Regions from separate parts of the Micromonospora sp. CA-240977 genome, predicted to be linked through region 1. Evidence: riboswitches for the same ligand, from Rfam matches in the RefSeq annotation. Region 1 holds a riboswitch; each other region holds the start of a gene.

Evidence for each region. A riboswitch is a leader RNA that binds a small molecule or an ion and turns the genes downstream of it on or off. The one in region 1 is predicted to bind cyclic di-AMP.
Region 2: another riboswitch for cyclic di-AMP. It lies ahead of ACQPWW_RS00420 (NlpC/P60 family protein); the one in region 1 lies ahead of ACQPWW_RS26365 (coiled-coil domain-containing protein).
Region 3: another riboswitch for cyclic di-AMP. It lies ahead of ACQPWW_RS15540 (transglycosylase family protein); the one in region 1 lies ahead of ACQPWW_RS26365 (coiled-coil domain-containing protein).
Region 4: another riboswitch for cyclic di-AMP. It lies ahead of ACQPWW_RS02805 (coiled-coil domain-containing protein); the one in region 1 lies ahead of ACQPWW_RS26365 (coiled-coil domain-containing protein).

The regions. Positions count from the first base shown of each region.
Region 1 covers NZ_CP192055.1:5,848,924-5,856,500, forward strand. The annotation lists gene ACQPWW_RS26355 (HelD family protein) at 1-1,563, shown strand, start outside; gene ACQPWW_RS26360 (cation diffusion facilitator family transporter) at 1,671-2,588, shown strand; cyclic di-AMP (ydaO/yuaA leader) riboswitch at 2,700-2,831, shown strand; gene ACQPWW_RS26365 (coiled-coil domain-containing protein) at 2,837-3,904, shown strand; gene ACQPWW_RS26370 (hypothetical protein) at 4,094-4,594, shown strand; gene ACQPWW_RS26375 (SRPBCC family protein) at 4,789-5,256, opposite strand; gene ACQPWW_RS26380 (PfkB family carbohydrate kinase) at 5,445-6,422, shown strand; gene surE (5'/3'-nucleotidase SurE) at 6,419-7,246, shown strand; gene ACQPWW_RS26390 (STAS domain-containing protein) at 7,266-7,577, opposite strand, start outside.
Region 2 covers NZ_CP192055.1:84,655-92,231, reverse strand. The annotation lists gene ACQPWW_RS00450 (S66 family peptidase) at 1-631, shown strand, start outside; gene ACQPWW_RS00445 (hypothetical protein) at 756-1,034, shown strand; gene ACQPWW_RS00440 (cellulose binding domain-containing protein) at 1,282-2,097, shown strand; tRNA gene ACQPWW_RS00435 (tRNA-Gly) at 2,329-2,402, opposite strand; gene ACQPWW_RS00430 (pyridoxamine 5'-phosphate oxidase family protein) at 2,569-3,129, opposite strand; gene dcd (dCTP deaminase) at 3,229-3,807, shown strand; gene ACQPWW_RS00420 (NlpC/P60 family protein) at 3,870-4,856, opposite strand; cyclic di-AMP (ydaO/yuaA leader) riboswitch at 4,924-5,059, opposite strand; gene ACQPWW_RS00415 (N-acetylmuramoyl-L-alanine amidase) at 5,295-7,274, shown strand; gene ACQPWW_RS00410 (NlpC/P60 family protein) at 7,330-7,577, opposite strand, start outside.
Region 3 covers NZ_CP192055.1:3,401,947-3,409,523, forward strand. The annotation lists gene htpG (molecular chaperone HtpG) at 1-521, shown strand, start outside; gene ACQPWW_RS15525 (response regulator) at 582-1,235, opposite strand; gene ACQPWW_RS15530 (sensor histidine kinase) at 1,235-2,380, opposite strand; gene ACQPWW_RS15535 (nitrilase-related carbon-nitrogen hydrolase) at 2,490-3,944, shown strand; cyclic di-AMP (ydaO/yuaA leader) riboswitch at 4,044-4,215, shown strand; gene ACQPWW_RS15540 (transglycosylase family protein) at 4,216-4,899, shown strand; gene ACQPWW_RS15545 (hypothetical protein) at 5,026-5,394, opposite strand; gene dinB (DNA polymerase IV) at 5,519-6,706, opposite strand; gene ACQPWW_RS15555 (VOC family protein) at 6,765-7,202, opposite strand; gene ACQPWW_RS15560 (helix-turn-helix transcriptional regulator) at 7,298-7,577, shown strand, end outside.
Region 4 covers NZ_CP192055.1:576,534-584,110, forward strand. The annotation lists gene ACQPWW_RS02795 (helix-turn-helix transcriptional regulator) at 1-103, opposite strand, end outside; gene ACQPWW_RS02800 (carbonic anhydrase) at 330-1,052, shown strand; gene ACQPWW_RS02805 (coiled-coil domain-containing protein) at 1,110-2,129, opposite strand; cyclic di-AMP (ydaO/yuaA leader) riboswitch at 2,134-2,264, opposite strand; gene ACQPWW_RS02810 (YibE/F family protein) at 2,431-3,804, opposite strand; gene ACQPWW_RS02815 (copper-translocating P-type ATPase) at 4,114-6,162, shown strand; gene ACQPWW_RS02820 (metal-sensitive transcriptional regulator) at 6,170-6,466, opposite strand; gene ACQPWW_RS02825 (heavy-metal-associated domain-containing protein) at 6,561-6,770, shown strand; gene ACQPWW_RS02830 (hypothetical protein) at 6,785-7,577, shown strand, end outside.

The sequences.
Region 1 (7,577 bases):
CGGGAGCAGGACGAGGCGATCCGTTCGCCCGGCTCCGGGGTGACGATCGTCGCGGGCGGCCCGGGCACCGGCAAGACCGCTGTCGCCCTGCACCGGGCGGCGTTCCTGCTCTATTCCGACCGCAGCCGGTACGCCGGCGGCGGCATCCTGGTGGTCGGCCCGTCGTCGGTCTTCGTCGAGTACATCGCCTCGGTGCTGCCCTCGCTCGGTGAGGACACCGCCACCCTGCACTCGCTCGGCACTCTCTTCCCGGGGATGACCGCCACCCGCACCGACCCGCCCGAGGTGGCGGCGGTGAAGGGCTCGCTGCGGATGCGCCGGGTGTTGGAGCGCGCGGTCCGCGACGCGGTGCCGGGCGGCCCGGGTGAGCTGCGGTTGCTCTACCGGGGCACGCTGCTGCGGCTGGACCGGGCCGAGCTGGACCGGATCCGGGACCGCGCGCTGCACCGCGGCGCCCGCCGCAACGAGGTGCGCCGGGCCGGCTTCGACGGGGTGTTCGCCGCGCTCTGGGCGCAGGCCCGCGAAGTGGGCATCCGACTGCCGGAGCAACGCACCTTCGAGGCGGAGATCGCCGAGCGGGCCGAGTTCCGGGAGTTCCTCAAGGCGTGGTGGCCCCGGCTGCACCCGCGGCACGTGCTCGGTTGGCTGGCCCGGCCGGAACGGCTGCGCCGGTACGCCGGTCAGATCCTCTCCACCGCGGAGATCCGACTGCTCAGCGCCGCGTACCGGAACCTGGACTCGGACGGGTTGACGATCGCCGACATCGCGCTGCTCGACGAGTTGGACGCCCTGCTCGGCAAGCCGGCGCAGCCGGCCAAGGCCCGCCGCGACCCGTTCCAGCTCGCTGGCGGCGTACGCGAGCTGAGCACCGCCAGCGAGCGGCAGCGGGCGGCCCGGGCGGCGGCCCGGGAGCGTCCGGAGGACTACCGGGACTACGCGCACGTGGTGGTGGACGAGGCACAGGACGTCTCGCCGATGCAGTGGCGGATGGTCGGGCGCCGTGGCCACCTGGCCTCCTGGACGGTGGTGGGTGACCCCGCGCAGACCGCGTGGACAGGTGATCCCGAGGAGCTGACCCGGGCCCGGGACCAGGCGCTGGGCCGGCGGAAGCGACACGACTTCACCCTCACCACCAACTACCGCAACTCGGCGGAGATCTTCGCGGTGGCGGCGGCGGAGATCCGCCGGCTCTACCCTGACCTGCCGTTGCCCACCGCCGTGCGCTCCACCGGGGTCGATCCGGTCGAGCTCGTGGTGCCCGCGACCGGGTTGGCGACCGCCGTCGTGAACGCGGCCGCCGGGCTGCTGGCCGAGGTGGAGGGCACGGTCGGGGTGATCACGCCGGTCCCCCGCCGCGACGAGGTCGCCGGTTGGCTCGACGCGCTCGACGCGCCGCGCCTACAGGTGGTGACCAGCCTGGAGGCCAAGGGCATGGAGTACGACGGGGTAGTGCTCGTCGCTCCGAGCGAGATCCGGGCCGATCCGGGTGCGGGGGTACGCACCCTGTACGTGGCGCTCTCCCGGGCCACGCAGCGACTCACCACCATCGATCCAACCGGCTGATCTGGAGCAAACTGCCTGGTGGGCCGGTGGCCTGCCCCATACTTGCATACATAGCGATGTGAGCATACATTTGACCGGGCCCCGACCGGCGACGGAAGGTGGATCTCGTGGGCGCAGGTCATGACCACCACCATGGGTCGGTCGCCAATGCCGCACACCAGCACAGGGGCCGACTCTGGGCGGCGTTCGGGCTGCTCGCCACCCTGATGGTGGTCGAGGCGGTGGCCGCCCTGCACACCGGCTCGCTCGCCCTGCTCTCCGACGCCGGGCACATGTTCACCGACGTGCTCGGCATCGGGATGGCGCTCGCCGCCATCACCGCGACCCGGCGGGCCACCGCCGACCCGCAACGCACCTTCGGGCTCTACCGACTCGAGGTCCTCGCCGCGCTGGCCAACGCCGTCCTGCTCTCCGGCGTCGCGATCTACGTGGTGATCGCGGCGATCCGCCGCTTCGGCGACCCGCACGAGGTCATCGCCGGTCCGATGCTCGCGGTGGCGGTGCTCGGCCTGCTCGCGAACATCGCCGCCTTCGCCCTGCTCCGCGCCGGAGCCCGGGAGAGCATCAACCTTCAGGGCGCCTACCTGGAGGTGCTCGGCGACCTGCTCGGCTCGCTCGGCGTGATCGGCGCGGCGTTGCTCATCGCCGTCACCGACTGGTGGTGGGCCGACCCACTCGTCGCGGTCGCCATCGGCGCGTTCATCCTGCCCCGCACCTGGCGGCTGGCCCGTGCCGCCGTCCGCATCCTGGTGCAGGCCGCCCCGGAACACCTCCAGGTGACCGCCGTGCACGACCGGCTGGCCGCCGTCCCCGGGGTGGTCGAGGTGCACGACCTGCACGTTTGGACGCTCACCTCGGGCATGGAGGTGGCCTCCGCCCACCTGACCATGGCGCCCGGCGCGGAGGTCGGCGCGGTGCTGACCGCGGCGCGCACCGCGCTGCACGACGACTTCCGGATCGAACACGCGACGTTGCAGATCGAACCCGGTGCCGCCTCCGGAGCCTGCGGCTCCATCGAGTGGTGACAGGCTTCTCGTGACGACGCACGCACCGTCCGTCACAACGGCTGCACCAGCCCCACCGGCACCGGTAAGCTCGGTCCCGGCCTCCACCAGGCGGCGCCCTCCAGGCGCCGGTGGCGGTCGCCGCCTAATCGCCCACCTGGGCGAACCGGGGAACCACGTTCCTGGGGTGCATCCGCGTCAGCGGTAGGGATCTTCCGTCCCGAACCCGTCAGCTAACCCGGTCGGCGGCTGACGGAAGGACATGCGCAGTGGCACCAGCACGACCACCCGCCGCCCGACTGGCGGCCCTGATCGTCGCGATGTTCGCCCTCGGCGTCGCGCTTCCGGCCGGCACCGCCTCGGCCGCTCCCCCGACCGGCCTCCGGGCCGCCGCCGCACCCGACTCCGACGAAGAGGGCGGCACCCCTTCGCTACGCGCCCAACTCGAGGCCGCCAGCAAGGGCTACCTGGACGCGAAACGCGCTCTGGACACCTCCGTGCAACGACAGCAACAACTCGCCACCCAGCTGAAGGGCATCGAGGTCGAACTCGCCCAGCGCGACGGCAAGGTCGGCCAGATCGCCGGCGTGGCGTACCGCACAGGCCGGCTCGGCGCGGTGTCGGCGCTGCTCAACAGCAGCAGCCCGGAGGGCTTCATGGACCGGGCCGCCGCCCTGGAGGCGGTGGCCGCCAACGAGGACCGGGTGCTGCGCGATCTGCTTGCCACCAAGGACCAGGCCAGTCGCACCCGGGCCGCCCTGAACGGCGAGATCATCGAACAACGCAAGCAGGTCGCGGTGATGGCCAAGCGCAAGGACCAGGCCGAACGGGCCCTGACCGTGGCCACCACCCCCAAGCCGCAGACCACCGCCGACGGCGGCTCCAACCGGGGCACCTCCACCGCCAACGCGAAGGCGGCGCCCCGCAACTCCGACGGCTCCTGGCCAGCCGAATCGTGCAGCGTCAACGACCCCACGCCCGCCAGCGGCTGCATCACGCCGCGCACCCTGCACGCGCTCAACCAGGCAAAGGCCGCCGGGTTCACCCGGTACGTCTCCTGCCACCGCCCCAGCGGCTCCGGTGAACACCCCAAGGGCCGGGCCTGCGACTTCGCCGCCCAGAAGGACGGCTTCGGCGGCAACGCCACAGGCGGCGACAAGACGTACGGCAACAACCTGGCCGCGTACTTCATCCGCAACGCCGACCAGCTCGCCGTGCTGTACGTGATCTGGTACCGGCAGATCTGGCTGCCCAGCAGCGGGTGGAAGTCGTACAGCGGCGCGGGCGGCACCCCGTCCACCGACCACACCAACCACGTCCACCTGTCGGTCTACTGACCCACCCGACAGTCCCCGGAATCGCTCCGGGGATGATCCACTCGCGTTCGCCGACTCCGGGGCATTTCCCGCGACGGGACACCCCGGAGTCGGCGATGCGGTCGCCCGGCCGGGCTACGTCGCCGGGCGTACCCCGGATGTCGTCGGCGGTCGGACGACCCGGACGGGGTCCGCGGGCAGCATCGCGGTATGCGTCGGATCCCACCCACCGCCCGCAAAGGGCTCCTCACCCTGCATCTGGTCACCTCGCTCGGCTGGCTCGGCGCCGACCTCGTGCTCCTCACCCTGGGCATCGCCGTGCAGCGCGGCGCCGACCCGGCGGTGGTCTACCCGGTCACGGCGCTGGTCGGCACTGTGCTGTTCGCGCCGCTGAGCGTTCTGGTCTGGCTGATCGGGGTCGCCAGCGCGCTCCTCACCCCGTGGGGCCTGTGGCGCTATCGCTGGGTAGTGGCCAAGCTCGTGCTCACCACGGTGATGGTCGGGCTGGTGCTGTTCCTGCTCACGCCGAACCTGCGGCACGCCGGCGTGGTGGGCGCCGCCCTCCCCGCCCGGGACCGCGCCGACCTGGTGATCGCACCCGCGGTGTCGACCAGCCTGATGATCATCGCGACGGTGCTGTCCACGTACAAGCCGTGGGGCCGACGTCCCGCCGCCCAACCCGCCCGCGCCGGCCGTGGCGGCAATCCGTGACCGCTGCCGTGACCGCGCTGCCGTGACCGCGCCGCGGTGATCGCGCCGCCGTGACCGCGCCGCGGTGATCGCGCTGGAACCAGGATGTAGTGGCATCCTCGCGCCCGCAGGCCACTACATCCACGATCGAGCACGATCATGGGCTGGGGCCACAAAGGCGGGACGGGGGCCGGGTGCCGGCGGGTGTGGGCCGGTCAGGCCGGGGGTGGGGAGTCGCCGGTGCGGTCGAGGGCCGGGCCGAGACGGGCGGCGAGGGCGAGGTGAGCGGCCCGTGCCTGGCGGAACGCGTACCGGAACAGCGGCGTCGGCGCGGTCAGGGTGATCTCGACGTCGATCCGGACCAGGCCCTCCGGCTCGGCGCGCAGTCGCGTGTGGTTGCGGACCGTCGTGGCGGGCCACTGGCGGGCCACCATGACGATCTCGTCGTCCTCGCTGATCAGCACGTCCGCGTGGTACGTGGTCCGGAAGCGCAGCGGGCCGGCCACCAGCCGGTCGTTGATCGTGTAGCTGGCCCGGGCGCCGGGTCGGGGCGGCACTTGGCGGACCCGGACAATCAGCGGATGCAGCTCGCCCTGTCGGGTCAGGTCACTGAGCAGCGCCGCTGCCTCGGCCGGCGAGCACCGGGCCTGGACGGTGTAGCTGAAGGTATCGCTGCTGCGCACGCGTCTCCCACCGTCGTTTGTCGCACGATCGTCCCGTACCGATGTCCGGCTGGCAACGCCCGACGGCCGCCGATGTCGGGGCGCAGCCCGGGCGATGGGATGCCGCATCACCAGTTGCCCTATTAGGGTCGGTTCGTGGGGAATCACCCGACCGTGCTGAAGGGCGGCATCATGAGCGGCGACGACGGATGAGCGGGCACGTGATGGTCTTCGCACCCACCCCGCAGCTCACGGTCACCGTGGACCAGCCGAACGAGCACCCGGAGCTGCATCTGCACCCCGGCGGGCAGGGCGTCTGGCAGGCCCGGATGGTGCTGTCGCTCGGTGTCGACGTGGTGCTCTGCGCCGCCCTCGGCGGCGAGATCGGCCAGGTGCTGGAGCCGCTCCTGGTCAGCGAGGGCGTGGACCTCAAGGTGGTGGTCCGGGACTCCGGCAGCGGCGGGTACGTGCACGACCGCCGGGGCGGCTCACGGCAGGAGATCGCCGACGTGCCCGGGCAGCCGCTGAGCCGGCACGAGCTGGACGAGCTGTACAACCTGGCGCTCGGCGAGGGACTCCGGGCCGCGGTGAGCGTCCTCAGTGGGCCGAACGAGCCGTGGTTGGTCCCGGCCGACCTGTACCGGCGCTTCGCCGCCGACCTCGCCGCCAACGGCGGCCGGGTGGTGGTCGACCTGTCCGGCGATCACCTCGCGGCGGTGCTGGAGAGCGGCGTGTTCTTCCTCAAGGTGAGCCACGAGGAGCTGATCCGCGACGGTCGCGCCCGCAGCGACGACAGCCTGGAGCTGACCCGGACCATGTACGAGCTGCACGCCGCCGGCGCCGAGACGGTGGTGGTGAGCCGGGCCGACCAGCCGGCGCTGGCGCTCGTCGACGGGGAGCTGTTCGAGGTCGAGATGCCCCGGTTGGAGGCCGCCGATCCGCGCGGCGCGGGCGACTCGATGACCGCCGGGGTGGCCGCGGTCGTGGCCCGCGGCGGGGACATCCGGACCGCCATCCGCACCGGCGCCGCCGCCGGCGCGATGAACGTGACCCGGCACGGCCTGGGCACCGGACGACTGGATTCGATCACCGGCCTGGTCGAACGGGTCCGGCTGGTTCCTGCGGACAGCCGGCCACAGGAGCGGACCACACCGGACGAGTTGGCCGACCGGGCGGTCGAGCGATGACGCTGCGCGTGCTGATCACCAACGACGACGGGATCGCTGCGCCCGGCATTCAGGCGCTGGCCTGGGCCGCGGCACAGCGGGGCCTGGACGTGGTGGTCGCCGCGCCGCTGGAGGAGGCGAGCGGCACCAGCGCCGCGATGAGCGCCGTGGAGCGCGACGGGCGGGTCGTCGTGAACGACCATCCGCTGCCGGACCTGGCGGGTGTGCCGGCGTACGGGGTGGGTGGCTCCCCCGGCTTCATCACCCTGATCGCGCTGCACGGCGCGTTCGGCCCACCGCCGTCGGTGGTGCTCTCCGGCATCAACCGGGGCGCCAACGCGGGCCGGGCCGTGCTGCACTCCGGAACGGTGGGTGCCGCGTTCACCGCCGCCACGAACGGTTGCCGGGCGATGGCGGTCTCCCTCGACGTGCTCTCCGCGGGCGAGGCGACGGCCGCCAGCGGTGGCGCCGCGGTGGACGCCGCCGCCCGGGTACGCGACGCGGAGCGGCACTGGAGCACCGCCGCGCGGGTCGCCCTGGACCTGCTCCCCCGGTTGACCTCCGGGCCGATGGAGAGCGTGCTCAACGTGAACGCCCCGGATCTGCCGCACGGGCGGCTGCGCGGAGTGCGACGCGGCACGCTGGCCAGCTTCGGTCAGGTGCAGATGACGGTGGCCGAATCCGGGCACGGTTTCGTCCGCACCTCGCTGGAGGAGCCGGGGCAGGCCGCGCAGCCCGGCACGGACGTGGCGTTGCTGGCCGCCGGGTACGCGTCGGTGACCGCCCTCCGAGCAGTCACCGAAGCGACGGACGTCGACCTGACCGGACTGGACGACCAGCCCTGAGGTGCGTGCCTGGTGGCGCTCAGGCGCCGGGCAGCACCTCGGGGGTGGCAGCGCCGGCGAAGTAGGGCTCCGGGGCGCCGAACAGGCCGAGCAGGCCGGTCACCCAGAGCTGCCGGTGCACGAACCGGCTCGGCTCGGTGACCACCAGCTTGACGTTGCTGACCTCGGCCGTCTGGAAGCCGGCAACCATGGCGCTGATGCCGACGGAGTCGATGAAGGTGACCAGCCTCATGTTGAGCTCGATGCGGAGTGGCCGGCCTTTGGCCAGCACCTCCGCGATCGCCTCGCGCACCTCGTACGCTGTGTCGACGTCGATCTCGCCCCGGGGGGC
Region 2 (7,577 bases), 1.8 Mb from region 1:
CCCCGGGCCGGCCGTGGACGACATCCACGCCCGGTCGCTGCGAGCGGCGTTACTCACCGGCGAACGGCTGGAGATCACCGATCCGGGCGAATCCGAGGATGTCGGGATCGAATGGACCGATCCGCGGGCGTTGACGTCCTTCGGAGAGCGCGAACCGACGCAGCCGTGGAGTTGGCACGGCCCGCGCCGCGCGGTCACCGGCCCCACCTGGGGTGGCTGCCTGGAGGTCATCCAGTGGATCCTGACGGCGGGACGTTTCCCATTTGCTCCGGCGGTCCTACAGGGCGGGGTGCTGGTCATCGAGACGTCGGAGGAGCTCCTCCCCGCGCGCGACGTCGGCTTCATCGTCCGCTCACTTGGTGAACGTGGCTTTCTCAGCGCCGTCGACGCGGTGCTGGTCGCCCGTCCGCCGGTCTCCGACCACGCCCGCCGACCAGCGGCCGCGGATCGCGCACGACTACGTGAGCAGCAGCGTGACACGGTCGTGGACGTGGTGACCCGCTACAACCCGGAGGCAGTCGTCTGCGTCGGCATCCCATTCGGCCACACCCGACCGCAGTGGATCCTTCCCCATGGCGGCCCGGTCACAGTTGATGGCGTGGCACGCCGGGTGTTCGCCGACTATCGATAGCGCTCCTCACCCGAGCAGCGCCGCCGTCAGGCCCAATCTCAGACAGGTGATCCGACGAGCCCATTGATGCCGGTACGGGCGCGTGACCGAGGGCGGGCGTCGTCTGGGGTGGGAGGCTGAGTACGTGGGGCTGAACAAGGAGACGGCGGCGCGGCTCGCCGATGCACGTCTGGCCGAATGGCACCGCGTCAGCTATGGCGAGTGGCGCGCACTGCTCGACGACAAGGACATACGCCAGATCGTCGGCGAGGACGGCGAGCGGTACACCGTGGTCAGCTACGCCCTCGACGACGGCGATGAACGCATCCGCATGGTGGTGGCCGTGGATGACCGGGGCGGGTCAGCGTTCGTTCCGCTGGTGCGCGACGAGATCATGATGCCGGATGGCACCTTCGTCGAATGACCTCTTCGATGTGCTGGGCAGGCAACCGCGCTTGTCGCCGTCCGGCCTCGCTAGACGGCCCGGCAAGTGGCTTGGAGTGACCCCGGACGGCCCGAGCTAATGGCACGCGTTTGAACCACCAAGCGGACGTGGGTGTCGCGAACACGTCAGCGATGGAGACGACCGCCTATCCGATCAATTGACAGATATTGATGGATGCGGTCAACTGGCGACGCCCGTATCCCCCGGCTCACCCAGGAGGACCCTCTTGCGTACGCTCCTGACCCTCGCCGCGGCCGCCGTCTGCGCCGCCGGTGCACTGGCCGTCCCCGCAGCGGCGGCGCAGGCCGATCCGGCCGGCACCGCCCCGGCCGGCGCGACCGCCCCGGCCGACGCCTGCGCCGGTACCGTCCAGATCCAGTCGCTCACCTTCAACCCGCCGCGGGTGGTTCCGGGCCAGGCCGTCACCGCCACGGCCGTCGGGCAGAACTGCACCGCCCAACAGCAACAGGTCTCCACGGCGATCTACGCCCGGTTCGTCGGCTCCACCCCCGGCATCCCCACCGGCTGCCCGGCCCTCCCCTCGCTGCCAGGCTGGGCGGTCACCGTCGATCCGGGCGCGACCTTCAGCTGGCACGACGGTTACTTTGTGTCCACCGGCTGTACGGCCACCGGCCTGGAGGTCACGGTCCGGGTAGAGGACGACGCCACCGGCGCCCTGCTCACCCGGACCGCCACGGTGCCGATCGACCCGCCGCCGGCGGTGCCCTGCACCGTGAGCTACCGCACCGGGAGCGAGTGGCCGGGAGGCTTCACCGCCCAGATCACCATCAAGAACACCAGCACCGTGCCGATCAACGGTTGGACGCTCAGCTTCACCTTCCCCGGTGACCAGCACATCGTCCAGTCCTGGTCCGCCACCGTCCAGCAGAGCGGTGCCACCGTCACGGCCCGGAACCCCAGCTACAACCCCCTGGTGGCGCCGGGCGCCTCGGTGGTCTTCGGCGTCCTGGGCACCTGGCAGGCCAGCGACGCGGTGCCGATCGCGTTCACGCTCAACAACGTCAGCTGCGCCGCCGGGTAGCCCGCGCACCGGACCGCGGGACGTCTGGGCGGCCAGGCGCCCGGGGGCCACTCCCGGCAGGCCCGCCGTCGCAGAGCGCGGATCCTAGGGAAGCCTCAAGCCGAGCAGGCGTCGGACGCGACCGGTCGCCGAGGACGACGGGACGGGCTAATGGCACACCACCCTGTTTCAGCCCTCTGAAACTACGGAAGCCCCGGCGGGACCATCGGTCCTGACCAGGGCTTCCGTGCGTGGAGCGGGTGACGGGAATCGAACCCGCACTGTCAGCTTGGGAAGCTGATGTTCTGCCATTGAACTACACCCGCAAGCGGCACCACTGTACCCGAGTCGCCGAGCCTGTGCACCCAGGCACCCCCGCCCGCCACCTGTCCGCGCCGGCAGGGACGGGTCGGTGCCAGCGGCGGTCGAGGGCTCACCAGCGGTGCCGGCTCCGTCAGTACAGAGCCGGCACCGATGGTCGCTGGGCCGTGGTCAGGCGGCCGTGCACTGGACGTCACGGCTGCGGCGGGTTGGGCGGGTCTGCGGTACGGCGACCGGCGCGGCAGCCGCCGCCGACGGGGCCCGTGGGTCGAGCCAGACCCGAACGGCCGGCCGGGCCGGCGCGAGGCCCGGAATGCCAGCGGTGTGCTGCTCGCGGCGCGTCAGCATCGCCACGTCGACGGTGAACTCGAACAGTTGCCAGTCGACCAGCGGCTCCGCGCGAGCGCCCTGCGCCAACCTGGCGACTCGCGCCGGATCGGTCACCGGACGGGCGCGCCCCGCCACGTACGCCTCGTCGTCGCTCTCCTCCGGAGGGAACGAGTGCAGCGCGTAGCGGCCGTCGCGCTCGAGGTCACGGCGCTTCGGGGAGTCGATGATGAAGCAGAACAGACCCTCGTCGGTGATCACCGGGGAGACCGGATGGACGCGGGGCCCGCCGTCGGCGCGGACGGTGGCCAGGTAGCCGAAGCCCGGCCCGTACTGCTGGAGGAGAACGCGGATCCCGTCGGCGAGTCGGGGCTCGTCGGCGGCGAATTCGGACCAGGAAGCCATGCCAGCATTCTATCGAACAAATGTACGAGCAGCGACCTCGACGCGCTGGTCACCGGCACCGAATCCGGGCACTTTCGGCGGCGCGGCTATGGTGGTCCGATGCTGCTCTCCGACCGCGACCTGGTCTCCGAGATCAAGGCCGGCACGCTGGGCCTGGAGCCGTTCGAGCCCACCCTGGTCCAACCCTCCAGCATCGACGTGCGACTGGACCGACTGTTCCGGGTCTTCAACAATCACCTCTACACCCACATCGACCCGGCGATGCAGCAGGACGACCTGACCTCGGCGGTCGAGGTGCCCGACGGGGAGCCGTTCGTGCTGCACCCCGGGGAGTTCGTGCTCGCCTCGACGCTCGAGGTCATCTCGCTTGGCGACCAGCTCGCCGGCCGACTGGAGGGCAAGAGCTCACTGGGCCGGCTCGGGCTGCTCACGCACTCCACCGCCGGCTTCATCGACCCCGGCTTCTCCGGTCACGTCACGCTGGAACTCTCGAACGTGGCGAACCTGCCGATCACCCTCTGGCCGGGCATGAGGATCGGGCAGCTCTGCATCTTCCGGCTCTCCTCGCCGGCCGAGCACCCGTACGGGTCGGCGGTCTACGGCTCGCGCTACCAGGGGCAGCGGGGGCCGACACCGAGCCGCGCCTGGCAGCACTGGCGCACCTGGCCCACCCGCTGACCCCGTGACGACGAGGGCCCGTCGCGACTCGTCGCGGCGGGCCCTTCGGTCAGCTCTCTCGATCAGCCTGGACGGCCGTAGCTGTGGATCGGGCCGTCGTCGACCTTCTTCATCTTGATCGGTTGACCGGCCTGCGAGGCGTGCACCACCCAGCCGCCGCCGACGTACATGCCGACGTGGTGGATGTCGCTGTAGTAGAAGACCAGGTCGCCGGGGCGTAGGTCGGCCCTGCTGACGTTCTTGGTGGCGCGGCTCTGCGCGGCGGCGTTGTGCGGCAGGGACACCCCGGCCTTCGCCCAGGCGGCCAGCATCAGCCCGGAGCAGTCGTACGAGTTCGGGCCCTCGGCACCCCAGACGTAGGGCTTGCCGATCTGCGCGCAGGCGAACTTGACAGCCGTGCCGGCGGCGCCGCCGGGGTAGCTGCCGGGGCAGGGCGCCGGGCGCAACGGACCGCCGCCACCGCTGCCGTACACCTTGAGGCGCAGCTTCTGCAGCTTGTCGATCTCCTCGTTGATCTGCTTCTTCTTCGCCGCCAGCTGAGCCTCGGTGCGGGTCAGCTGGGCCACCATCTCGTCGAGCGGCGCCTTCTGGCTGGCCAGCTCGTCGCGCAGGTCGGCCACCTCGCGGATGTCCTGCTGCTGGTTGTGCGCGAAGCGGTCGAGTATCTCGAGTTGGCCGACCACCTCGCTGGGTGACTGGCTGCCCAGCACCGCGTTGACGGTCAGCACGGTCTCGCCCTTGTAGGCGCGCACGGCCAGAGCGCTGACCTTGTCCATCGCGGCGTCGACCTGACGCTCCAGCGGGGCGATCCGGGCGGCCAGCGCCTGGGCCTGCCTGCGCTTGGCGGCGAGGTCGATCCGGGTCGCGTTGTGCTGCTCGATGATCGGTTCGAGTTTGTTCCAGTCGGCGTCGATCTGGCGCTCGATCTCGGCGACGGACGGGTCGGCGTGGGCCGCCGTGGCGCTGCCGGTCAGGACGACGGCGACGCCGGCCAGTGCGGCGAGCGCGGTGGTGAAGCGGGACCAGCGTGGGCGCGGCGCGATCGACATCGGGCCGGCTGGTGCCGACCGCTCGGACGACGGCCGCGGGGCATGGAGTGCCACCGGGGTTCCGTACTCCTTCTTCCTGACCGCCTACCGGGTTAGCTGACGGGTTCGGGCGGGAAGTCGGCGCCCTACCGCAGTGGCTGCGGATTCACCCCGAGGGACATGGGTCCCCGGTTCGTTTGGAAACGACTCGGCGGTGTCGGTCCGTTACCACCCGGGCTGGGTGGAGCTGCTATCGGGCCGACGAATGACCAGAGTAGAGACGCTTGTTACCACTCCGCAACCCGTGCGGCCGTGACACTCCGTACCGATCGGAGAGGGTCACCGACCGTACGTGAAGATTTCTTTCCCGACGAGTCGACACATGGAAAGGTATTGACGCGGGCTCCCGGCCGGCGCGAAGGTGGCCTCATCTTCACCCGCGAAAATCTAGGGGGTTCGATGCACCATCCAACCCTGCTCGCCGGCCGGCGCGCACTGCTCGCCGTCGCCGTGGTCGCCGCCGCGACCGCGGTCCCACCACCCACCTACGCCGCCGCCGCACCCGCCGCCGACCGCCAGCAGCAGTACGCCGCCGCGGCGGCCGAGTACGGCGTACCGACCGACGTGCTGCTCGGCGTCTCCTACCTGGAGTCCCGCTGGGACAGCAACGCCGGCACACCCAGCACCAGCGGCGGTTACGGACCCATGCACCTGACCGACGCCCGACACGTGGCCGCGCTGCCCGTGGGGGGCCACCACGACACCGGCACCGAGGACCCGCGCGGCGACGACTCCCGTACCGCGCTGGCACCCGCGCCCCGGCCGGCCGAGGACCCGGCGCCACCCGCCGCCGCGTTGCAGACAGTGGATGCCGCCGCCGCCCTGACCGGCGCGGCCCCCGACGCGCTGCGCACCGACGCGGACGTCAACATCCGGGGCGGGGCGGCGCTGCTGGCCTCGTACCAGCGGGAGTTGGGCGCGCCGGTCGGCGCCGGCACCGACCCGGCCACCTGGTACGGCGCGGTGGCCCGTTACGCCGGCGCGGACAGCGCCGACGCCGCGGCGGCCTTCGCCGACGAGGTCTTCACCACCATCGGCGCCGGCGAGTCGCGGGTGACCGACGACGGCCAGCGGATCACGCTGCCGGCCCGCGCGATCCGTCCGGAGCGCTCCTGGCTGGACCGACTGGGTCTGCGCCGACTCGCCCGCCCGGACGGGCTGGAATGCCCCCGGACCATCTCCTGCGAGTGGATCCCGGCGCCCTACGCGGCGTTCGGCGAAGGGGACTACGGCAACCACGACCTGTCCGACCGGCCGGCCCGGCAGAAGATCGAGTACATCGTCATCCACGACACCGAGGGAAGCTGGGCCACCACCCTGCAACTCGTCCAGGACCCGACCTACGTGAGCTGGCACTACACGCTGCGTTCGGTGGACGGGCACGTCGCCCAGCACGTCCGGACCAAGGATGTCGCCTGGCACGCCGGCAACTGGTACGTCAACGCCAAGGCGGTCGGGCTGGAGCACGAGGGCTTCGCGGCGCAGGGCACCTGGTACACCGAGGCGATGTACCGGACCTCGGCGAAGCTGGTCCGGCACCTCGCGCTGCGGCTGGGCGTCCCGCTGGACCGCCAGCACATCATCGGCCACGACAACGTGCCCGGCACCATCGCCGCGAACGTCAGTGGGATGCACTGGGACACCGGCCCGTACTGGGACTGGACCCACTACTTCGAGCTGCTGCACGCGCCCCGGTTGGACACCGGCACCCCGGCCACCGGTCTGGTCCGGATCGACCCGGACTTCGCCACCAACCAGCCGGCGTTCGTCGGCTGCGTCACCGCCGGTGTGCCGTGCGCGCCACGCGGCTCCTCGGCGGTGGTGCTGCGCTCCGCTCCGGCCGCGGACGCGCCACTTGTCAACGACATCGCGCTCCGCCCGGACGGCAGCCCGAACACCATGGAGGTGTCGGACCACGGCGCCCGTGCCTCCGCCGGCCAGACGTACGCGCTGGCCGGTCGGCAGGGTGACTGGACGGCGATCTGGTACCTCGGGCAACGGGCCTGGTTCCACAACCCGGCGTCCGCGCCCACCGCCAGTTGGACCGTCGGCCTGGTGGCCACCCCGAAACCCGGCCGGGCCACCATCCCGGTCTACGGGCGGGCCTACCCGGAGCAGGCGGCCTATCCGGCCGGAGTGCCCTACCAGACGATCTCGCCACTGCAGTACACGCTGGCCGCCGGGCAGCGGTACGCCGTCGGCGCGGTGCTGCCGGGCGAGTACTACCGGGCCAGCACCATCGACGGCTCCTCACCAGGTGACTGGACGGTGATCCGCGGCAAGAACCGGTACGCGCAGATCCAGTTCGGCCACCGCATCATGTACGTCGACCTGGCCGACGTGCAGCTCCTGCCGTCCCCGCTGGGCGCACCCCGCTGAGAACCGCGACGGCCCCCGGTCGGTGACCGGGGGCCGTCGTGTCGCACGTGGTGGATCAGGGTCTCCGGAACCCGGCGACGGGCATCGTGTTGATGCTCGACACCTGCACCGGTTTACCGGCACGTGGTGCGTGCACCATCTGGTTGTTACCCAGATACAGCCCGACATGACTCAGGCCGGAGAAGAAGAAGACCAGGTCACCGGGGCGGGCATCGGCTCGCGCGACGGCCTTCCCCTCGTTCCACTGGTCACCGGTGTGGTGGGTGAGGTAGATCCCGGCCGCCTTGTAGGCGTACTGGGTCA
Region 3 (7,577 bases), 2.4 Mb from region 1:
TCACCGACCAGGTCGACGAGGTGTGGGTCGAGCGGGTCGGCACGTACGACGGCCGGCCGCTGCGCTCGATCGCCAAGGGCGAGATCGACCTGGACACCGACGAGGAGAAGCAGCAGGCCGAGGCCGAGCGCGAGCAGCAGCGACAGGAGTTCGCCGCGCTGCTCGACTGGCTGGGCACCACCCTGACCGACAGTGTCCGGGAGGTCCGTCTGTCGTCCCGGCTGACCACCTCGCCGGCCTGCGTCGTCGGCGATGCCCACGACCTCACCCCGACCCTGGAGAAGATGTACCGGGCGATGGGGCACGAGGTGCCCCCGACCAAGCGGATCCTGGAGATCAACCCCGGTCACCCGCTCGTCTCCGGGCTGCGCAAGGCCCACGAGCAGGGCACCGACCCCACCGCCCTGACCGAGACCGCCGAGCTGCTCTACGGCCTGGCGGTGCTCGCCGAGGGCGGCGAGCTGACCGACCCGGCCCGCTTCACCAGGACGCTCGCCGACCGGCTGGCGCGCACCCTGTAACCGGCGACACCCCTCCGGCCGGCGGGCCTCCCGCGCAGCGGACCCCGCCGGCCGGTCACGTCAGTGGCCCGGGATCACCAGACCGGACTCGTAGGCGACCATCACCGCCTGGGCGCGGTCGCGCAGGTTCAGTTTGGCGAGCAGGTTGCCGACGTGCGTCTTCACCGTGTGCTCGCTGAGGTGGTGGTGGGCGGCGATCTCGGCGTTGGACAGACCGGCCGCGATCAGGCGCAGCACGTCCGTCTCGCGAGCGGTCAGCGCGGTCACCGCAGCGGCCCGAGCCGGATCCGGGTGACCGCGCCTGTGCAGTTCGCCGATCACGCGTGCGGTGACGCCGGGGGCGAGCAACGCGTCGCCGGCGGCGACCACGCGGACCGCGTTCACCAGATCGGCTCGGGGAGCGTCCTTGAGCAGGAAGCCGCTCGCGCCGGCGCGCAACGCCGCGTACAGGTAGTCGTCGGTGTCGAACATGGTCAGGGCGAGGACCCGGCTCGGCGTACGGGCGCAGACCTGGCGGGTCGCGGCGACGCCGTCGAGGACGGGCATCCGCATGTCCATCAGGACGACGTCGGGTCGGTGTTCGAGGGCGGCCCGCACGGCGCCCGCGCCGTCGGCGGCCTCGGCGACCACCTCGATGTCCGGCTCGGCGCCGAGGATCGTCGCGAACCCGGCCCGGAACAGGTCCTGGTCGTCGGCGAGCACCACGCGCAGCATCAGCCGACCGCCGACGCCGACAGTGGCAGGGTGGCGGTGACGGTGAAGCCGTGCCCGTCGGAGGCCGGGCCGGTGCGCAGGCTTCCCCCGCAGGCCTGGGCCCGCTCGCGCATGCCGACGATCCCGTACCCGGGCGTGCCGGTGCCGGTGCCGGTGCCGGTGCCGGACGCCCGGTCGCCGCGGCCGTCGTCGGTGATGGACACGGTAAGCGAGTCCGGTGTGTGGTCCAGCAGGACGTGGACCGATCGCGCCCCGGCGTGCCGGACCACGTTGGTCAGGGACTCCTGCACGATCCGGTAGGCGGCGACCCCGACGTCCGCGGGCGGCGCGAACGGCGACGGGGAGGCACCCCCGACCGGCGGCCCGGCGCTGACCTCGAGGACGGCGTCGAGGCCGGTGGCGCGGACGCGATCGACAAGGACGGAAAGATGGGCAAGCCCCGGCTGGTCGAACGGCTGGTCGGCGGGTTCCCGCAGGCTGCCGACCGCGCGGCGGAGCTGGGTGGCCGCGTCCCTGCCGGTGGCCGCGATGGTGGCGAACGCGGCGTCGGCGCGGTCGGGTTGGTGGCGTACCAGGAGCGGCCCCGCCTCCGCCTGCACGACCATGACGCCGACCGCGTGGGTGAGGATGTCGTGCAGGTCGCGGGCGATGCGGGTGCGCTCGCGCAGTACGGCCGCCGCAAGGTCACCGGCGACCCGGCGATCCCGTTCGGCGCGGGCCAGGGCGTGGGTACGGCGGGCGCGGGTGCTGGTGCCCAGGGCGTACGAGAAGACGTAGGCGACCGACAGGTAGCGCAGCACCTCCACGTCCGGGTGCGGATACAGCAGCGAGAACAGCAGGCCGACGGCGGTGACCGCGATGCCGAGCAGGCGGACCGCCAGCGAGGACCGCGCCGCGAACGTGTAGAGGCAGACGAGCGGGCCGACCGGCAGCAGCGGGGGCGCGCCGAGCGAGGCCGAGACGGTCGTGGCGACCCCCACGACGACGGCGACCGGCACCAGCGCCCGGTCCCGCCACAGCACCGGGACCGACGACGCGACGGCGAGCGGCAGCACCCACCACGCACCTGGCCCGCCGGCCACTGCGGGCAGCACTGTCGCGGCGACGGCGGCCACAGTGACGGCGAGATTGACGTACCGCTTCACGACGGCAGTATCGTCCGGCCCGGCTCCTCCCCGCCTCCCTCCACAGGACCAGAACACCTCCACCCCGTACGGCGATCCGCCCCGGCCACCCTCGCCACACGATTGGCGCATGATGACGATCGTCGCCGCGCTCCTCAGTGGCCTGCTCTGGCTCGGCGGCACCGGGCTGCACCCCGTTGCCGCGCTGACCTGGCTCGCCCCGATCCCGCTGATCCTCGCCGCCGTGCGGGTACGCCAGAGGACCGCGCTCGGCGCGACGGTCCTCGCCTGGTCGATCGGGCAGCTCGGCGTGGTCGGGTACTACCTCGGCACCCTGCACCTTCCGGTCCCCGCGGTCGCCGGCGTGCTCGGCCTCGGACTCGGCCTGGCGGCCGGGACGGTCCTGCTCGCCCGCGCCCTGCTGTTGCGGGGGCGAACAGTGCGCGCCGTCCTCACCGTGCCGGCACTGTGGGTGCTCGGCGAGTACGCGGCGTCGCACCTGTTCCCGCAGGGGGCGTGGTGGAGTCTCGCGTACACGCAGGCCGACGTCCGGCCGGTCATCCAGCTGACCGCGCTCACCGGCGTCTGGGGCGTCACCTACGTGCTGCTCGCCGTCCCGATCGCCCTCGCCGCCCTGCTCGGCAGCGCACTGCCGACCCGCACCGGCCGGCTCGACCGCCCCGCCCTCGCCTGCCTGCTCGCCCTCCTGCTCGGCGCCGGCGGGTGGTCGGCCTGGTCACTGAGCCGTTCACCCGACCCGGCCGAGCCGCTGACCGTCGGCCTGGTCGCCCTGCGGCAGCCCACGGACGGGCTCCCGATCGACGAACCGTCCGGCCGGGACCTGCTCGCCCGCTACGGCGTACGGGTGGCGAACCTGACCGCCCGTGGGGCACGGATCGTCGTGCTGCCGGAGAAGGTGTTCGCCGTGACCGACACGACGCTGCCCGTGCTCGTGGACGCGCTGCGGCAGGCCGGGGCCCAGGTCGTCGTCGGCGCGGTGTTGTGGCGGGCCGGCACGGCGAGCAACGTCGCGCTGGTGCTGGACCCGGACGGCAGCGTCACGACGTACCAGAAACAGCATCTGGTCCCGGGCCTGGAGGAGTGGCTGACGCCGGGCGACGACGACGTGATCGTGGGCGGGCGGTTCGGCGTCGCCATCTGCAAGGACCTCGACTATCCCGGCCTGGTCCGGCGGTATCGGGCGGAGGGCGCCTCGGTGCTGCTCGTGCCCGCGCTGGACTTCACCTCCGACGGTTGGCTGCACGGTCGCATCGCAGTGGTCCGGGGTGTGGAGAACGGGATCACCGTGGTCCGCGCCGCCTGGCTCGGCCGGCTGACGGTCAGCGACGGCGGCGGCAGGCTGCTCGGTGAGGCCACCGGCGCAGACGCGGAGCTGCTTGTCACTGCCGCTCCGACGACGGGCTGGGGCACTGTCTACTCGCGTACGGGAGATTGGTTTCCGTTGTTGTCCCTGGTCTTGTTGGTCGTCGCCGTCGGGGGGTCGGCGTCTGGCTCCAGGAGGACAGCTGATCGCAAACGGTCCATCGTGGTCACTGCACAGAGTGACCAGGCCCGCAACCGCTGAGCGAACCCTCCAGCGTGCCTGGGTGAAGAAGTTCACAGGGGTTGGGCGATCGTCACCGACCGTGCCTAACGTCGGTCGGGTTCGCCAACGCGGACACCACGGCCGGCAACGCCAAATCCTGCCCCCGGTCGTCGGAACCCAGTCACCGGGCAGGAGCGGGGGACCCACACGTTCCTCGGTGCATGTCACCTCGGGGTGAAGCCGCCACCGTGCGGCCGGGCTCCTCGGCCCGAACCCGACAGCTCACCTCGCCGGCGTGGAGGAAGCTCACATGACGTCTGTCTACACCCCCCGTCATCGACGGGTCACCACCCGCCGCCTCGCCGTCGGCACCCTGGCCGTCGGTGCGGTCACGGGCGCCGTCGCCCTCTTCGGGCCGGCCGCCCCGGCGCAGGCCGCGGTCAACTGGGACGCGATCGCCACGTGCGAGTCCGGCGGCAACTGGAAGATCAACACCGGCAACGGCTACTACGGCGGACTGCAGTTCTCCCAGAGCACCTGGGCCGGTTACGGCGGCAAGAAGTACGCCGCCCGCGCCGACCTGGCCAGCCGCGGCGAGCAGATCGCGATCGCCGAGAAGGTGCTCGACGGGCAGGGCATCGGCGCCTGGCCGACCTGCGGCAAGAAGGGCGGCTCCGCCACGAAGCCGTCGACGAAGTCCACTGCGAAGCCGTCGACGAAGTCCACGCAGAAGCCCACTGCGAAGTCCACCGCGAAGCCCACCGAACAGCAGGAGCGGCCCTCGCGGCGAGAGCAGCCGGCGACCCGCAGCCACGAACGCACCGCGCCGACCACCGGCGGCCAGACGTACCTGGTCAAGCCGGGGGACACCCTGTCGGAGATCGCTGACGGCCACCGGGTGACCGGCGGTTGGCAGGCGCTGTACGAGCACAACCGGCAGCTGATCGGGGCCGACCCGGGCCTGATCTTCCCGGGTCAGCGGCTCAGCCTCTGATCGTCTTCCCGACGCAGCGGCTCAGCCTCTGACGGGTGACACGCGAACGCTCGGCCGGATCACCGGCCGAGCGTTCGTGCGTGTGATGCCGATCAGCCCACGCGCTCCTACCCCCGGGGAAGGCCGTCACGCCGCGGACGCGGACGCCTTCGGCCCTCGGTGCGACGTGACCGGACCGGCGTTCCAGCCCCACCGGGGAGCCGGTGCGCTGCTCTCCCCGGACCAACCCGTGCCGCCCTCCTCGCTGTCGCCGCCGTCGGTGGTCGTCTCGACCGGGGCGGGGGTGCTGCGGGCCAGGCGTATCGACTGCTCGGCGCCGGCGCGGGCCGCACAGGGCCAGGACTGCCCGGCGCACTGGAGGTTGCGGCAGTTGCCCTCGTCGTCCGGCTCGTGGGCACTGAGCACGTCGATCGCCAGCTGCCACAGCAGAGGGTCGGTCACGTCGTGCGGGCGCTCGGCGCTGCGGCTCGGTCGGTTGCTGGTGTCGTCGGACATTGCGGGTCCCCCCCTTTTCAGGCTGTACCCCACAAGGGTCACCCGTCAGCCGCTGGTTAAACCGCCGACCTGCTGTGATGTGTCTCTGGTCGCAGCGGTCGCCGGGACACCGCACGCGGATCGGTCAATCCGGCAGCAGCGGCATCTCCACGCCCGGGTCCCGGCCGAGCAGCACCGCACGGGTGAGCGCCGCCGAACCGAACCGATCCCGGACCGCGTCCACCGCGGCATCCAGCTCCGCACCCGGGTCGCTGTGGAACGGCAGCTCCGGTTGCACCGGATTGTCGTCCAGATTGCCCACCGAGACGCCGATCAGGGTCACCCCACGGCGATCTATCTCGGTCAGTGCGCCCCGTAGCAGCGCCCGCGCGGCGGCGAGCAGCGGCGTCGTGTCGGCGGTCGCCTTGCCCACCGTGTGCGAGCGGGTCGCCCGGGTGTAGTCGCCGAAACGTAGTCGCAGCATCACCGTGCGCCCGGCCCGCCCGGACGCCCGCATCCGCCGGGAGACCCGGTCGACAAGCCCGGCGAGGATGGCATCCAACTCCGCCGGGGCGTGCGGGGTACGACTGAGCGCGTGCTGCGCGCCCATCGAACCGCGACGGCGGCCGACCTGCACCGGGCGGGGGTCACGGTTGTGCGCCAACGCGTGCAGGTGCCGCCCGGCGCCCGAGCCGAGCAGGGACACCAACGCGGCCTCGCCCAGCCGGGCCACCTCGCCGACGGTACGGATCCGGTGCTTGCGCAACGTCGCCGAGGTGACCGGGCCGACGCCCCACAGCCGCTCGACCGGCAGCGGGTGCAGGAACGCCACCTCGGCGTCCGGTGCGACAACCAGCAGCCCGTCCGGCTTCGCCACCCCACTGGCCACCTTCGCCAGGAACTTCGTGCGGGCCACCCCCACCGTGATCGGCAGGTGGACCCGTGCCCACACCTCCCGGCGCAGCCGCTCGGCGATCTCGGCCGGCGACCCGACAAGCCGCCGGAGCCCACCCACGTCCAGGAACGCCTCGTCGATGGAGAGCCCCTCGACCAGCGGGGTGGTCTGTCGGAAGATCTCGAAGACCGCACGGCTCGCCGCCGTGTACGCCGACATCCGGGGCGGCACCACTATCGCTTCCGGACACAGCCGGCGCGCCTGTTGGCCACCCATCGCGCTGCGTACGCCCCGTGCCTTCGCCTCGTAGCTGGCCGCGAGGACCACGCCCCCGCCGACGATGACCGGCCGCCCGCGCAGGCGCGGGTCGTCACGCTGCTCGACCGACGCGTAGAACGCGTCAAGGTCGGCGTGCAGGATGTGGGCGCCGGACGACACGTACACATGTTCGCATGGCGTCCGGCGACGACGGCAGTGAGCTGGGCGAACGCCCGGGTCAGTCCAGGCAGAACTCGTTGCCCTCGGGGTCGGCCATGACGAGGTGACCGGCCCCCAGCGGGGGAGCGGGCTCGTGCCGGGCGAGCCGGGTGGCACCGTGCGTGGCGAGCCGTTCCGCCTCCGCTTCCAGGGCCGCCATCCGCTCGTCCCCCGCCAGCCCGGGGGCGGCCCGCACATCGACGTGTACGCGGTTCTTTACCTGCTTGGGCTCCGGCACCCGTTGGAAGAACAGCCGAGGACCCGAGCCGTCGGGGTCGACCACCGCCGAGGCGTCGTTGCGGTGCTCCGGGGGCACACCCATCGCGTCCAGCGCCTGGTCCCACGACTCGAAGTCTCCGGGGGGCGCCTGTATCTGGTAGCGGAGCGCCTCGGCCCAGAACGTCGCAAGCGCGGCCGGGTCGGCGCAGTCGAACGTGATCTGGATGTCGCGGGCCATGTCAGCTCCTTGTTTCCCTGTCTGGTCGGTCATGATCCGAAGCCTCTCGCGGATAGCGGACAGAGTCGTTCCGCTATCCGTGCAACGATCGGCGGATGAGCGTCGAGGCGACCACCGAGCGGGTCCTTCGGCTGCTGGCGCTGCTGCAACGGCGAGCGTCCTGGACGGCCAGTGAGCTCGCTGCCGAGTTGGGGGTCACCAGCCGTTGTGTGCGCCGTGACGTGCAGCGTCTGCGGGTGCTCGGTTACCCCGTGTACGAGACGACGGGCGTGGGCGGCGGCTACCAACTCGGCGCGGGCACCCGGCTGCCGCCACTGCTCCTCGACGACGAGGAGGCGATCGCGACAGCGGTCTCCCTGCGGCTCGCCTCGGGCG
Region 4 (7,577 bases), 2.3 Mb from region 1:
GAGCGGTGGGGTTGCGGGCGATGGCCAGCAACACGTGCCCGTGGTTGGTGAGGAACGTCCAGTTCCGCCCGCCGCCGGTGTCGCCCGTCGTCGTGCTCGCCATCGTGTGACCACCTCTCCGGACGTCCGCCCTGCCCCCGGGAGTCTCGCCCGTCCTGCGCCCGGTGCGTCACCCAGGGGCCGAATCGGAGTCAACATATGAAATCTAAATCACGCATACCTTGACGCACTTTACGGTGCGTGTGACGGTGGAGCCCGAGCCAGCGCCGCCGCCGGCCCGGCTGACAAGCCCTCTGACCAGGTCAGACGCGTGAAGACGAGGTGCGGGGATGAGTCGTCCTGGAACTCCCGGCGGGCAGCCGGGTCCGCAGCGGACCGGCGACCGGGCGGCCGCGGCCAGCGTGCCGGCCCAGGCGTACGCCGAGTTGACCGCCGGTAACCGGCGCTTCGTCAGCGGCGCTCCACGCCACCCCAACCAGGACGCCGGACACCGGGCCGCAGTGGCCGACGGGCAGCACCCGTTCGCGGTGATCGTCGGCTGCTCCGACTCCCGCCTGGCCGCCGAGATCATCTTTGACCGGGGGCTGGGTGACCTGTTCGTGGTCCGTACGGCCGGGCACACCACCGGTCCGGAGGTGCTCGGCAGCGTGGAGTACGCGGTGACCGTCCTCGGCACCCCGCTGGTGGTGGTGCTCGGCCACGACTCGTGCGGGGCGGTGCAGGCGGCGCGGGAGTCCTCCGCGACCGGCACCCCGCCTCCCGGGCACCTGGGGGCGGTGGTCGACGCCGTGCTGCCCAGTCTGCGCCGGGCCGAGGCCGAGGGTGTGGACGACATCGACGGCATCGTCGACATCCACATCGCACAGACCGTCGAGACGCTGCTCCGGCAGTCGCCAGTGCTGGCCGCCGAGGTGGCGCAGGGGCGGTGCGCGGTGGTGGGTGTGTCGTACCGGCTCGCCGCCGGAGTGGCGCGCCCGGTGGCCGCCGTGCCGGCCGGCTTCGCGACGCTCGACGTGCCGACCGGGTCGGCTGACCCGGCCGCCGCCGCCTGACACGACGAGGGCCGCTCCGCGCGACGCGGAACGGCCCTCGGCGGAAGACGCCGCGGATCAGAGCATCGACATGTGCACGTGGTCGGTGTGGTTCGACGGCCCGCTGTACGACTTCCAGCCGGTTGCCGGGAACCAGATCTGCCGGTTCCAGATCACGTAGTAGATGCCCAGCCGGTCGGCGTTGCGGATGAGGAACGCGGCGACGTTGTTGCCGTACGTCCGGGTGTCCTCGTTGTGCCAGGGTGAGAAGCCGCTCTTCTGTAGCGACCAGTCGCAGGCGCGGCCCTTCGGGTGCTCGTACGGTCCACCGTTGCGGTGACAGCCGACGAACCGGGTGAAGCCGGCCCTCCTGACCTCCTTGTACGCGTGCAGCGTGCGCGGCGTGACGCAGCCGGACGTGGTGGGGTCGTCCTCGCTGCAGGACTGCGCCTTCCAGTCGCCGTCGGCGGTGCGGCCCGGCCCGATCCGGGCGACCGGCGAGGTGGCGTCCACCAGACCGCCGGTGAAGCCCTTGCCGCCGACCAGGGCGAGCGCCTTGTCTGCCTCGCTCTTGCGCTTGGCCATCACGGCGGTCTGCTTCTGCTGTTCCCGGACCTCGGTGTCGAGGGCCAACTTGGCCTGCTCGGCACGGGCCTTCACGGTGTTGACCTCGGCGAGCTTGTTCTCGTTCACCATGTTGATTTCGTCGAGCATCGCGGCGCGCTGGACGAACGTGTCCGGAGCGTCGCTTTCGAGCAGCATCGCGAGCGCGCCGATCCGACCGGTGCGGTACGACTGGGCGGCGATCTGCCCGACCTGTGGCGCCAGCGCGTCCAGGTCGGCCTTGGCCCGGTCCACCTCCAGCGCCAACTCCAACTGCCGCTTCTTGGACTTGTCCAGTTTGGACTTGGCGGCGGAGTAGTCGCGGTTCACCTGCTCGATGACGTCGTTGAGCATCTTGGGCTCGTCGGCCTCCTCGTGCCCGGACGGTGTGGGGGTCGTCGGGGCGGCGTGGGCCGGGAGGGGCCCGGCGAGCACGGTCAGTGCGGCGATCACGGCCACCACGGGTGTCAACCAGCGGCGTAGGGGTGCCGTCACAATGTTCCCTTCCCTCGACCGCCGACCGGGTTAGCTGACGGGTTCGGGGCGGAAGTGGCCCCTACCGCTGACGCGGATTCACCCCACACACCTGGGTCCCCGGCTCGCCGGTTGGCGATTGGGCGGTGGCACCGCAGGCGCCGCTTCGCGCCTTCATCGGTAACCGGCAGCGAGGTTACCCGAGAGTCGACTGGGTGAGCTACGCCTGGATGCCGACCAAAAGTGTCATTTCGCCATAGCGGTGTGTGACCAGTGACGCGGTTCTCAGGGGGAAGACCCGATCTGGTCACGCTGAGGAGTGTCACCATGCCGTTTCCGTGCTCCTGTTCGACTCCGGCCACCCGTCGGTGGCGGTGGATGGGGGCCGGGTCCGCGTCTGGTCCGGCTCGTCGGGTCGCCCCGTCCGTGGTGCGTTGAGGGCGGCCAGTGCCTCCGCCCGGTCCGCCCGGGGGCGCGGCCGGGCGGCGGCGTCGCCCGGCGGCGTGGCTTCGGCGCGCCCGGCCGCGGTGACGATCGCGGCCAGCCCGGTGGTCAGTGGCACGGCGGCGATCAGCCCGAGGGTGGCGACCGCGCTGCGGACGATCTCCTGCGCGAGGAACTCGCTGGTGAGGATCTGCCCGATCGGCCGCGAGTCGGCGGTGAGCAGGAGCAACAGGGGCAGCGACGCGCCCGCGTACGCCAGCACGATGGTGTTGACGGTGGAGGCGATGTGCGCCCGGCCGACGCGGGTCGCCGCGCGGTACAGCTGCATGCGGGTCAGCCCGGGATTCGCGTTCGCCAGCTCGGTGACGGTGGCCGCCTGGGTGACAGTCACGTCGTCGAGCACCCCGAGCGAACCGATGATGATCCCGGCGAGCAGCAGGCCGTGCAGGTCCACGTCACCCTGGAACATCGACAGTGTCGTCGCGTCCTCGCTGCCGAAGCCGGTGAGGTGGGTTGCCGCCGTGGCGATGGTGGCGAGCACGCCGGTCAGCACCAGGCTGCCCAGGGTGCCGAGCACCGCGACCGAGGTCTGCGCGCTGACGCCGTGGGTCAGATAGAGCACCACGAACATGATCAGAGCGGCGCCGACCACCGCCACCAGGAGCGGTGATTTGCCGGCGCCGATGCCCGGCAGCACGAAGGTGAGCAGGATGGCGAAGCTGGCTGCCAACCCGGCGAGCGCGGCCAGCCCCCGCCATCGGCCGAACGCGACGATCGCGGCAGCGAAGATCACCGCCAGCCACACCATCGGGGTGCCGCGCTGGTGCTCGGCGATGTTCCAGTTGCTGATTGTGGGATCGGTCGGGTCGGTCAACTGGACCAGGATGACCTCGTCGCCGACGTCCACCCGGGGCGCACCGGGTCCGTCGGGCACCGGTGTCTGGACCTGCTGGCCGGTGGCGGGCCCGTCGTCCACCCGGACGTCGACGGTGCCGCACGGCCCGGCGCCGACCCTGGGTGTGCCCTCGGGGCTCGACGGCAGCGGCGGGCACGGCTCGGTCACCACCCGGGTCACCGTGCCGGCGTAGCGCGGCACGTCCGCTCCGCCGTCGGTCCGCGGTGCTCCTCCGCGCGGCCAGAGCAGCGCCGCGGCGAGCACTGTGGCGACGAAGAGGGGCACCACCGTCATGACGAGGATCCGTCGCACCCGGGGCGGGGCGGACGGAGCGGGACGGGCGTGGTCGGAACCCAAGTCGAGACTCCCAACGATCCGGTGCGGGATACGGGCCAGCGTGCCGGTCGGTTCAGCGATGCCGTGGAAACACGGCGGAACGCGCGATGGTTCGCTCACCGAGGACCGCCCGATCACGGACGGTCAGTGTCCAGCCCGGCCGGCCGGAGGCGACGCCACGTCGCGGCGACGCCGGTGCCCGACCGCGCAGCGGTAGCTGGAGGGCCATCGGGGAGATGCTAGCCAGCCTGTTCCGGGCTCGCAGGTCGGGACGGAGTGTCGAGCGCCGAACCGCCCGCGCGATGGTCACCGGGCGGGCATGTTGGAGCCATGCCCGCTCAGTCATCCGCCGACCCCGACCACCGGCGCCACGCCGCGCCCCCGCCGCACGACAGGCACGCCGGGCACGATCCGGAGATGTTCCGCCGTCGTTTCTGGGTCTGCCTGGTGCTGACCATCCCGGTGGTCCTGACCAGCCACCTCGTGTCGGATCAGCTGGGCCTGGACGACGGCGTCCCGGGCCGTACCTGGGTGGGGCCGGTGCTCGGCTCGGTGGTGTTCTGGTGGGGTGGCTGGCCGTTCCTGGTCGGTGCGGTCCGCGAGGTGCGGGACCGGACGCCGGGCATGATGCTGCTTGTCGCGATGGCGATCACTGTCGCCTACAGCGCGTCGCTGGCCACCAGTGCCGGCGCGTTCGACCTGGACTTCTGGTGGGAGTTGGCGGCGCTTGTCACCATCATGCTGCTCGGGCACTGGCAGGAGATGAAGGCCATCGGGCAGGCCCACGGCGCGCTCTCGGCGCTGGCCGCGCTGCTGCCGGACGAGACCGAGCGGGTGACCGCGGACGGGCGGGTCGAACCGGTGTCGGCCGGCGAGCTGCGGGTCGGCGACGTGGTGCTGGTCCGCCCGGGGGCTCGGGTGCCGGCGGACGGAGGCATCGTCGACGGCCGGGCCGAGCTGGACGAATCGATGATCACCGGCGAGTCGCGCCCGATTGCCCGCGCGGTTGGCGACCGGGTGGTGGCGGGCACCGTCGCCACCGACTCGGCGATCAGGGTCCGGGTCGAGGCACTGGGTGAGCAGACGGCGCTCGCCGGCATCCAGCGCATGGTCGCCCAGGCGCAGCGCGCCGGTGGACGGGCCCAACTGCTCGCCGACCGGTTCGCCGCCGCGTTGTTCTACGTGGCGAGCGGCACCGCGGTGCTGACCGTGCTGGTCTGGACGGCGCTGGGCCAGCCCGACGAGGCGGTGGTCCGCGCGGTGACCGTCCTGGTGATCGCCTGCCCGCACGCGCTCGGCCTGGCCATCCCGCTGGTCGTCGCGCTCTCCACGGCGCTGGCCGCGCGATCCGGGATCCTGGTGAAGGACCGGCTGGCGCTGGAGCGGATGCGGACCGTCGGCGCGGTGCTCTTCGACAAGACCGGCACCCTGACCCGGGGCGAGCACGTCGTCACCGACGTGGCGACGGCGCCGGGCGTCGAGCGGGACGAGGTGCTGCGCATCGCCGCCGGGGTGGAGTCGGACAGCGAGCATCCGCTGGCCCGCGCGATAGTCGCGGCTGCCGGGCCCGGCGGTCCGGCCCCGGCGGTCGGGTTCCGGTCCCTGCCGGGCCGGGGGGTGCGGGCCACCGTCGGCGGTTCGGAGTACGCGGTGGGAGGGCCGGGGCTGCTGCGTGAGTGGGGCGTGTCGCTCCCGGCCGAGCTGGCGGCGGCGGTCGGGCACTGGTCGGCGCGCGGCGCGGCGGTGCTGCACCTGGTGCGGCTGCCGCACACGGTGCTCGGCGCGTTCGCGTTGACCGACGAGGTGCGTCCGGAGGCCCGGCGGGCCGTCGACGAGTTGCGCGCCGAGGGAGTCCGGACCATCGCCATGATCACCGGGGACGCGCGGCCGGTGGCCGAGGCGGTCGCCGCCGATCTCGGCTTCCGGCCCGGCGTCGACGAGGTGTTCGCCGAGGTGCTGCCCGCCGACAAGGACGGCCGGGTGGCCGAGCTCCAGCGCCGGGGGCTCACCGTGGCGATGGTCGGTGACGGGGTGAACGACGCTCCCGCGCTGGCCCGCGCCGACGTGGGCATCGCGATCGGCGCGGGCACCGAGGTGGCGATCGAGTCGGCCGGGGTGGTGCTCGCCTCCTCGGATCCGCGCGGGGTGGCTGCCGTGGTGCGACTGTCCCGGGCGTCGTACCGGAAGATGCGGCAGAACCTGGCCTGGGCGGCGGGCTACAACGTGGTGGCGTTGCCGCTGGCGGCCGGGGTGCTGGCCTGGGCCGGGGTGGCGTTGAGCCCGGCGCTGGCCGCGGTGCTGATGTCCGCGTCCACAATCGTGGTCGCGCTCAACGCCCAGTTGCTGCGTCGGGTACGGCTCGACCCGGAGCGGGACTAGAGGGGCGTCAGCCGCGCTTCATCAGCCGGCCGACCGCCGCCATCATCTCGGTGGCCATCTCGTCGGCCCGTCCCTCGGCCGCCCCCTCGTGCATGCAGTGCCGGGCGTGCCCGTCGAGCAGCCCCAGCGCCACCTTGTCGAGCGCGGCCTGGATCGCGGAGATCTGGGTGAGCACGTCGATGCAGTAGCGGTCGTCGTCGACCATCTTCTCGATGCCGCGGACCTGCCCCTCCACTCGGCGGAGCCGCGCGAGCAGCTGGTCCTTGCTGGCGGTGTACCCGCGGATCGGGGTGGGTGCGCTCATGCGACAAGGATAGCCTACCCCCCGGGGGTATGGTACGGTGCATTCCTGACGACGATACCCCCACCGGGTACCGGTACTCGAAGGAGACGATTCGATGGTCAACACGACGTTCCAGGTGCAGGGCATGACCTGCGGGCACTGCGTCAGCGCGGTGAGCGCCGAGGTCGGCGCCATCGAGGGCGTGCGTGACGTCCAGGTCGACCTCGCGACCGGGCAGGTCACCGTGAGCAGCAAGCAGCCACTGGACGTGCAGGTCGTCCGGGCGGCCGTCGACGAGGCCGGCTACGACCTCGTCGACGCGTGAGCGGAGGGGCCGGCATGCGTACCGTGACGAGACTTGCCGGATTCGCTGTCGGCCTCGCGGCGATCTTCGGCGCGACCTACGGGGTCGGCCGGCTGACCGACCGCGCCCCGGTCGCCGAGGGCCGGCACGACGGCGACGCCGTCCACGCGACGGAAGATCACGCCGAGCCGGCCGACCGGATTCCCGGTGGGCTGCTCGTCTCCGACCGCGGCTACACCATCGACCCGGTCGACGCGCCGGCCGACCAGTTCGCCTTCCGGATCAACGGTCCGGACGGCCAACCGGTGACCCGCTACGACGTGGCGCACGACAAGAGGATGCACCTGATCGTGGTCCGACGGGACCTCTCCGGTTTCCGGCACGTGCACCCCGACCTGGCTCCGGACGGCACCTGGCGGGTCGGCACGCCGCTGACCGGCCCCGGGCAGTGGCGGGCGTTCGCCGACTTCGCCCCCACCCGGGGCGAGCCGCTGACGCTCGGCGTGGACGTGACGGTCCCCGGTGAGCTGACCGAACGACCGCTGCCCGCCCCGGCGACCAGCACCACCGTCGACGGCTACACGGTCACCCTGACCGGCTCGCCGCAGCCCGGCCGCACCGCCCCGCTCACGTTCACCGTCAGCCGGGACGGTCGGCCGGTCACCGACCTGGAGCCCTACCTGGGCGCGTACGGGCACCTGGTGGCACTGCGCCGGGGCGACCTCGCGTACCTGCACGTGCATCCGGACGGGACGCCGGGTGACGGGCGGACCCGGCCCGGCCCGGCCGTCAGCTTCCTCGCCGAGGTGCCCTCGGCCGGCAGCTACC